Linked DNA regions of Cycloclasticus pugetii PS-1. The protein of the gene in region 1 interacts with the protein of each later gene in a pairwise test. Links are inferred from orthologs where the notes say so. Each region holds a gene or a part of one and is shown on either strand. Other genes may lie near its edges.

Region 1 (4,148 bases):
GCCTTTTATGGGTTAGCTTTGAAGTACACCCACTACAAAAGGATCGCCGCACTGTGTTGCGCTGTGAACGCCCTGTGGTTGACAAACGTTCCGTCAAAAGCTCGTCTGGAATTTCTGAAACACGCTACGTAATTTCCACCTTAATTAAGGTGGAAAGCGAAACATGGGAAGTAGAACTCACCTTAGCAAACCGTGATTCAATGGGCTATCGTATGTTGTTAGGTCGTGAAGCGATGAAAGGACGAATCTTGGTAGACCCTGAGCTAAGCCTATGCCTCAACGAGCCGTCAAAAGAACAGCTTTACGATTGGTATGGCCAGCCTCAAAAAAACAAAAGTGGGCTAAAAATAGGCTTACTTGCCAGTAACCCCGACCTTTATAGCAACATGCGCCTTATGGAAGCCGCTGAGGAACGTGGCCATGAAATGGTGTTTTTAAACATCAAATATTGCTATATGAAAGTCGATGAACAAGCACCTGAAGTCCATTATCGAGGCGGTAAAATCCTCAATGACTTAGATGCCGTTGTCACACGTATAAGACCTAGCATGACCTTTTATGGCTGCGCCTTGGCTCGCCAATTTGAAAGCATGGGCATTTATACCGTCAATTCATCATCCGCTATTAGCCAATCAAGAGATAAGTTATTTTCGCTTCAACTGATGTTAAAAAGTGGCATTGGTATCCCCACAACAGGTTTTGCACACTCGCCAATGGATACCAGCGACTTGATAGAAATGGTTGGCGGAGCGCCATTGATTGTAAAACTATTAGAAGGCACTCAAGGCCGAGGTGTTGTATTAGCTGAAACTAAAAAAGCCGCCGAAAGTGTTATCAATGCCTTCAAAGCACTGCATGCAAACTTGCTAGTTCAAGAGTTTATTAAAGAAGCAGACGGGAAAGATTTACGCTGTTTTGTCATTGATGGCAAAGTAGTTGCCTCAATTCAACGAACTGCTGCTCCTGGCGAATTTAGAGCCAACATTCATCAAGGTGGTAGCGCTTCTGTGGTTAAAATAACACCCGAAGAACGTCGTTTAGCAACGCTTTCGGCAAAAGTATTAGGGCTTAAAGTTGCTGGCGTTGATATTATACGTTCGAGTAAAGGTCCTCTGCTTTTAGAAGTTAATTCATCTCCAGGTTTAGAAGGTATTGAGTCTGCCACCGGTAAAGATATAGCCGGGCATATTATTGCGTCTATTGAAAAGAGGCTTAAGTGGGAAAGACCCGTTAGTTCTAGCGTTTTAGAAACACTTTAACCACCTGCGCGCTATTAACTAAAAAGAGCAAAATTTAGCCCTTGCATGCGCTCCCCCTGTCTAACGGTATGCAGAGATTATTTTTATAAACACTCAGCGGTTTTAGCCCCTTACCCCCTCTCTTATAAGACGCCATGAATGGTTTGCTGGTTCAGTTAAGGCCAGCAAACTATCCGCTAAACGCTTAGCCGATAGTCACTATCGCATACCTTTAAAAACCGCTTATTAAAACCATTTTAATTTTTTAAACAACCAGACCTGAGCTAAGATAATTAGCGCCAATATGCCCATAAAGATCCAAAAAGCAGCTTCATTATTTGCCCCTGGTATACCGCCAACATTAATCCCTAACAGCCCAGTCAAGAAACCTAGGGGCAAAAATATAGCCGCAACAACCGAGAGCATATACATATTTTTATTCAGCCGATCAGAAAGACCGGTGACCAGCTCATCTTTAACAATTTGAGCCCTCTCACGAATCGTATCCAAATCTTCAACATACCTTATTACGCGGTCTAATGACTCTTGCAAGCGGCGTTTATGCATTTGCTCCAACCACGACTGATCAGAGACACGAAGGCTTGAAATCACGTCTCTTTGAGGGGCAATATAACGTTTAAACATAATGGCGTCTTTACGAATAGAGGTGATTTCCTGTCGCTCATTTGTGTCAGGGTTTTCCATAACACTTTCTTCAACCTCGTCTAACTTCTCATCTATTTCAGAAAAAATAGGTTCCATTCGCTCAAATAAACCAGCGATTAGCATGGTCACAAAATCGCCACTATTTTTTGGCCCTTTCCCCGCTTTCAGTTTCCCTTGAATATCGATGGCAGCTCTTAGTTTTCGACGCCGTAGGCTGATAATATTATCTTTATCAACCCATAAACGTATCGACACCATATCATTCGGCTCAGCGCCAGGGTTTAAATTTACCCCGCGTAAAATAAGCAACGCGCCATAGTCAAATTCAAGAATTCTAGGTCTTGTTTCATCTGCACATAAGGCATCAACAACTAAGTGATCTAAATGCGGAAACTCTTTTTCAAGCAAACGGCGGCTTTCTGGGTGCTCTGCTTCTAAATGAATCCAAACCTTGGATTCACTACTAATGGTTTGTTGTATCTGTGACTCTTCGAGTAAGGTACTCGAGCCGTCGCCATTCAACTTACAAGCGTAAAGGATATGACTATTTTCCATCAAACACTCCCTCTAATCCAGGTGCTGTACGAATGTGTAAGTCTCTTTGTGGGAAAGAAATTTCCACCCCTGCCTCTTTAAACACTTCCCAAATATCAAAGCGCACTTGGCTTGAAATTGGAAAAATTTCTTGGATATTACTAATAAAGAAACGTATTTCAAATATCAATGCGCTATCTGCAAAGTCCTTAAAAAGAACTGTTGGTTTTGGGGTTTTTAAGACGTCTTTATTTTCCGTAATCATGTCCATTAGAAGATCTCGAACTTGTTGTGGGTCCGAGGAGTATGACACGCCAACATTCACAATCACACGACCTACTCTATCTGCATGCGTCCAATTTTTAACAGACGATGAAATGAGCTCAGCATTTGGCACAATAATCGATGTTCGGTCAAAGGTTTCAACAACTGTGGCACGCACGCTGATTTTCTTTACAATCCCTTCACCTGAATTGGTAATCAGCCAATCCCCTACTTTTATGGGCCGTTCAAACAGCAAAATAAGGCCTGAAACAAAGTTACTCACGATACTTTGCAAACCAAAACCAATGCCAACAGACAGCGCACCGGCTATCAACGCCAAATTCGTTAGATCAAATCCAACCGCTGATATACTCGCCATTAGCGCAATAATCAGCCCAACATAACCTAACACCTGTGTTATTGACTGACGAACACTCGTATCCATGTTCGTTTTAGGCAAAATCTTTTGATCCAAAATACGCTGAATAACACGTGTGATGAACAGCAAGGTTAGAAAGACAAGTAAACCAACCCCAATATTTGAAATTGAGATGGTCATATTGCCAACTTTAAAGCCAAAAAATGCCTGCTTTATCGTCTCTTGAATATATTGCCATTCGGTGCCAAAAATACCGGCAACAAAAGGTAAACAGATAAAGAACAAAATAAGATCCAATGATAGGCATAACCAGAAGTAAATAACCTGCTCTGAGTCTTCCCCTATGTTGTCTTGAGAAAAGCGTTTATCTAAGCGATAAAAGTATGGACGAATAACCGCTCTTATAACGAGAATAGACGCTAATAATGAAAAAATAAGAACAAAACCTTCGAAGATATAACGGCTAAGAGCTGCATAGCCAAATACATTAAATACAATGATGGAGAGGCTAATCGTTAGAAAAACAACAAATATCTTGCGTGGGAAAAAGTAGTCTTTAGTCTCTTTTGGCCCTATCAATACAAACAAAGAAAACAGGCCTAATATAAACGCAAAAGTTAAGCTCACAATATAACTTTGGACAACTGCCAGCTCTATGGGCACCCCGATAATTTTTCCACTTTCAAGAAGCAATGTATCGACAGCAAACAGCAGTGCCACCACACAGATTAAATAACGCAAATGTGAACGAATAAGAGCCGCTTTCAAAAACCGCCCTGTCATCAAATACACAGCGAACAAAAACCCCGTAAGCATTAATACCTTTTGTATTAACAAGTGATTAGCCTCGGTAACAATGCCTTGGCTAATAAATAGTTGATAAATGAAAAGCAGCCCTAGCCCTATCGCTAAAAATGGCAAAACTAACGACGCTGAAACCAATGGAAACACATGTTCCCGCCCAGCATTTTGTAATTTTATAGTTAACCTTTTTTTTGATACTAACGTGGCGAAAAGGAAAACGACCAAAAGAATACAGCCCGATATGACACTCAACGACCGCAGAG
Region 2 (4,112 bases), 450 kb from region 1 along the record:
ACCATGTTGTTAAAAATGCAGATGAGATTTTCGTTAGGCTTCAGGACCGTAGAGAGCTTAAAGCCGAATTGATTGGTAGTGATGAGCGTACCGACGTTGCGTTACTAAAAGTAGATGCTAAAGACCTCCCTGTTGTGAAATTAGGTTCATCTAAATCACTTAAAGTAGGGGAGTGGGTATTTGCGATAGGCTCACCCTTTGGTTTTGATAGCTCAGTGACGGCGGGAATTGTTAGTGCTAAGGGTCGAAGTTTACCTAAAGAGAATTACGTGCCTTTTATTCAAACGGATGTCGCGATTAACCCCGGCAATTCTGGTGGCCCCTTATTTAATCTAGAGGGCGAAGTGGTTGGTATCAACTCACAAATTTATAGTCGCTCTGGTGGCTTTATGGGTTTATCATTTGCAATTCCGATTGATGTTGCGCTAAATGTAAGTAACCAATTGAAGGAATCTGGTCATGTTATTCGCGGCTGGCTAGGTGTTCGTATTCAGGATGTTACTCGTGAACTAGCAGAATCCTTTGAGATGGATAAACCTCAAGGTGCCTTAGTGGCTCAAATTGTTCCTGATAGCCCAGCAGAAAAAGCAGGCATTCAAGTCGGCGACGTTATCATAAGTTTTAACGGTGAAAGTATAAGTCGCTCATCCTCTTTACCTCCTTTAGTAGGTGCCGCTAATATCAAAAATAAGGCTCGAGTAACCGTTATTCGCAATAAGAAAACTAAAGTGCTTACGGTCACGCTAGAAAATTTACCAGAAGATGAACAAGCATCAGCTACCGATGTAATTGAGTCAAAGGGTAATAGTATTCTTGGCATGTCTATAAAAAACTTAACAAAACAGATGCGTGATGAGCTAGGAATTAAGCAATACGGTGTTCTTGTTGCCTCTGTTGATAATGGGAATGCATCAAATGCGGGTATTCGTGCCGGTGATATTATTATGCAACTTGATGGCCAGTCAGTTAAAAATACCCAGCACATGAAAAAGTTGGCTTCTAAAATAAAAGAAGGAAAGTTTATTTCTGTGTTAATAAATCGACAAGGGAACCCAATTTTCCTCGCATTGAAAAAATAATAGGTACAATACACGCTATAAAATTAAACGCCTCTTTTGAGGCGTTTTTAACTATGTGAATCGGATGATTTATATACGATTTAGCCTACATTTACGGTCTATGACCCCGATTGACGAGTAAAAACGTGCCTGATATTAGCTTAACAAGAAATTTTTCTATCATTGCCCATATTGATCATGGGAAATCTACTCTTGCAGATCGCTTAATCCATATATGTGGAGGTTTGAGTGAACGTGAAATGGAGGAGCAAGTCCTTGATTCAATGGATATTGAACGTGAACGTGGTATTACCATTAAAGCGCAAAGTGTTACCTTGCATTACAAAGCAAACGATGGAATAACCTATCGATTGAATTTTATTGATACACCTGGTCATGTAGACTTTTCATATGAAGTATCACGTTCTTTAGCAGCCTGTGAAGGAGCTTTATTGGTGGTTGATGCCGCGCAAGGAGTTGAGGCGCAAAGTGTAGCGAATTGTTATACCGCTATTGATTTAGGGCTAGAAGTTCTACCGGTACTAAATAAGATAGATTTACCCTCTGCAGAGCCTGAACGTGTTGCAGAAGAAGTAGAAGAAATTATAGGTATTGAAGCAATTGATGCGCCTCAAATTAGTGCTAAAACTGGATTGGGTGTTGAATTGGTTTTAGAAGATATTGTAAAGAATGTGCCTGCGCCTAAGGGGGATCCTGATGCCCCTTTACAAGCGTTAATTATTGATTCTTGGTTTGATAATTACCTGGGTGTTGTCTCTTTGATTCGTGTTGTTAATGGCACGATAAAAAAGAAACAGAAAATCAAAATGATGTCTTCAAATAATATTCATTTAGTCGATCAAGTTGGTGTTTTTACGCCCAAAAGGGAGGTGCTTGATGCACTGTACCCTGGTGATGTGGGGTTTATGGTTGCTGGCATTAAAGATATTTATGGGGCTCCAGTTGGTGACACGATCACCTTTTCGAGCCAGCCTGCGGAAAACTCATTGCCGGGTTTTAAAAAGGTTCAAGCACGTGTGTTTGCCGGCTTGTTCCCTTCAAGTTCTAATGATTATGAGAACCTTCGAGAAGCATTAAATAAATTAAAGCTTAATGATGCCTCTTTAAATTATGAACCAGAAACGTCTGATGCACTGGGTTTTGGGTTTCGCTGTGGTTTCTTAGGTATGCTGCATATGGAAATCATTCAAGAACGTCTTGAACGTGAATATGACTTGGACCTAATAACTACCGCACCAACGGTTGTTTATGAAGTGCTATTACATAACGGCGATATTATTGAGGTAGATAACCCAGCAAAGCTGCCTGATATTTCAACAATTGCTGAAATTCGTGAGCCGATAATTGAAGCCCATATACTGGTTCCTCAAGAGTATTTAGGAAATGTGATTACGTTATGTATTGATAAACGTGGCGTACAAACAAAAATGCAATACATGGGCAAACAAGTGTCATTAAGCTATGAGATACCTATGAGTGAAGTGGTATTAGACTTTTTTGATCGTTTAAAATCTGTTAGTCGCGGATATGCATCGTTTGAATATGAGTTTAGACGTTTTCAAGCTGAGCCCTTAGTAAAATTGGACGTGCTTATTAATGGCGACAGGGTCGATGCCTTATCCCTAATTGTACATCGAGATATTAGCCAAGGGCGTGGCCGCGAGTTGGTTGAAAAAATGAAAGACCTTATTCCAAGGCAGATGTTTGAAATTGCCATTCAAGCCGCTATTGGTGCGAAAATTATTGCACGCTCCTCAGTCAAAGCACTTAGAAAAAATGTGACGGCTAAATGCTATGGTGGTGATGTTTCTCGTAAACGTAAACTATTAGAAAAGCAAAAAGCCGGGAAAAAACGTATGAAACAAGTTGGTAATGTTGATATTCCACAAGATGCCTTTCTTGCGGTGCTTAAACTAGGAAGTGACTAATGCATTTTGACTTTTCTGCCGCACTAACACTCGCCACCTTTATAACTGGGTTTATTGCCGCTATTTATTGGCTTATAAAACGGTTGAAAAAAAGCCAAACCGCCCGTAAAGAGCCACTGATTGTTGAGTATTCAAAATCATTTTTCCCAGTGCTTTTATTCGTTTTGGTTTTGCGCTCGTTTATTGTAGAGCCATTTAGAATCCCCTCCAGCTCGATGATGCCAACATTACTAATAGGTGACTTTATTTTGGTTAACAAGTTTTCCTACGGCATACGGTTGCCTGTTGTTGATACAAAAATAATTGATATCGGAAAGCCAGAACGAGGTGACATTATGGTTTTTCGTTACCCCCAAAACCCCTCATTAGATTACATTAAACGCGTGATTGCCTTACCTGGTGATAAAGTCGGCTATTTCGATAAACATATTTTTATTAATGGTGAGAAAATAATACAAAAACCCTTAGGTCTGTACAAAGGTGTTGGCCAAGGGGAGAATATGACAGGTGCCTTATTGCAGCATGAGCAACTACAAGCGAAAGAACACGAGATACTTATTATGCAACAACGTCCGTCAGTTGAAGGTGAAATAATAGTGCCTGATGGACATTACTTCATGATGGGAGATAACCGTGATAACAGTAATGATAGTCGATACTGGGGTACGGTCCCTGAAGAAAATATAGTCGGTAAAGCGTTTATGATTTGGATGAACTGGGATGCTGATAATAAAGGTGTCGATTGGTCAAGATTAGGTTCAATAATACAGTAGGATTAATTATAAAAAGGAAATATGGTATGAATTCATCAAAGCAAAAAGGGTTTACTCTTGTCGGGTTAATTTTAGTTTTCGGCTTAATAGGCATTATTACATTAAGTGTTTTGAAGGTATTCCCTGTTTATATGGAACACCTTGCTGTTAAAAAGGCAATGGAAGCGATCGAGATGGATCAAGACTTAAGTAAAATGAGTGTTGGGCAGATAAGGGGCTTGTTTCAGAAAAAACTGGATATGAATCAGGTGAACAGTATTAACGCCAAAAACGCCAAAATCAACCGTTCTCTTAGCGACATTACGATGAAAGTTGACTATGAGGTTCGTAAA

The links.
Region 2: the proteins of CYCPU_RS0103270 (region 1) and lepA interact in binary tests that used the Escherichia coli proteins (3 or more experiments, as listed by UniProt). The link is inferred for Cycloclasticus pugetii PS-1 from one-to-one orthologs.

The regions. Positions count from the first base shown.
Region 1 is NZ_ARVU01000001.1:661,459-665,606, reverse strand. The notes cover bases 473-3,471. They hold CYCPU_RS0103270 (zinc transporter ZntB), read right to left. Parts: upstream 2,460-3,471; coding sequence 1,485-2,459; downstream 473-1,484. Other genes in these bases: CYCPU_RS0103265 (mechanosensitive ion channel domain-containing protein), read right to left, coding at 2,449-3,471; rimK (30S ribosomal protein S6--L-glutamate ligase), read left to right, coding at 473-1,259. Also shown: more of rimK, read left to right, coding at 1-472; more of CYCPU_RS0103265, read right to left, coding at 3,472-4,148. UniProt on the Escherichia coli protein: Zinc transporter. Acts as a Zn(2+):proton symporter, which likely mediates zinc ion uptake. Purified ZntB reconstituted in liposomes also binds and transports Cd(2+), Ni(2+) and Co(2+).
Region 2 is NZ_ARVU01000001.1:1,109,278-1,113,389, forward strand. What follows is about bases 643-3,605. They hold lepA (translation elongation factor 4), read left to right. Parts: upstream 643-1,204; coding sequence 1,205-3,007; downstream 3,008-3,605. Other genes in these bases: CYCPU_RS0105370 (DegQ family serine endoprotease), read left to right, coding at 643-1,079; lepB (signal peptidase I), read left to right, coding at 3,007-3,605. Also shown: more of CYCPU_RS0105370, read left to right, coding at 1-642; more of lepB, read left to right, coding at 3,606-3,780; CYCPU_RS0105385 (DUF4845 domain-containing protein), read left to right, coding at 3,807-4,112. UniProt on the Escherichia coli protein: Required for accurate and efficient protein synthesis under certain stress conditions. May act as a fidelity factor of the translation reaction, by catalyzing a one-codon backward translocation of tRNAs on improperly translocated ribosomes.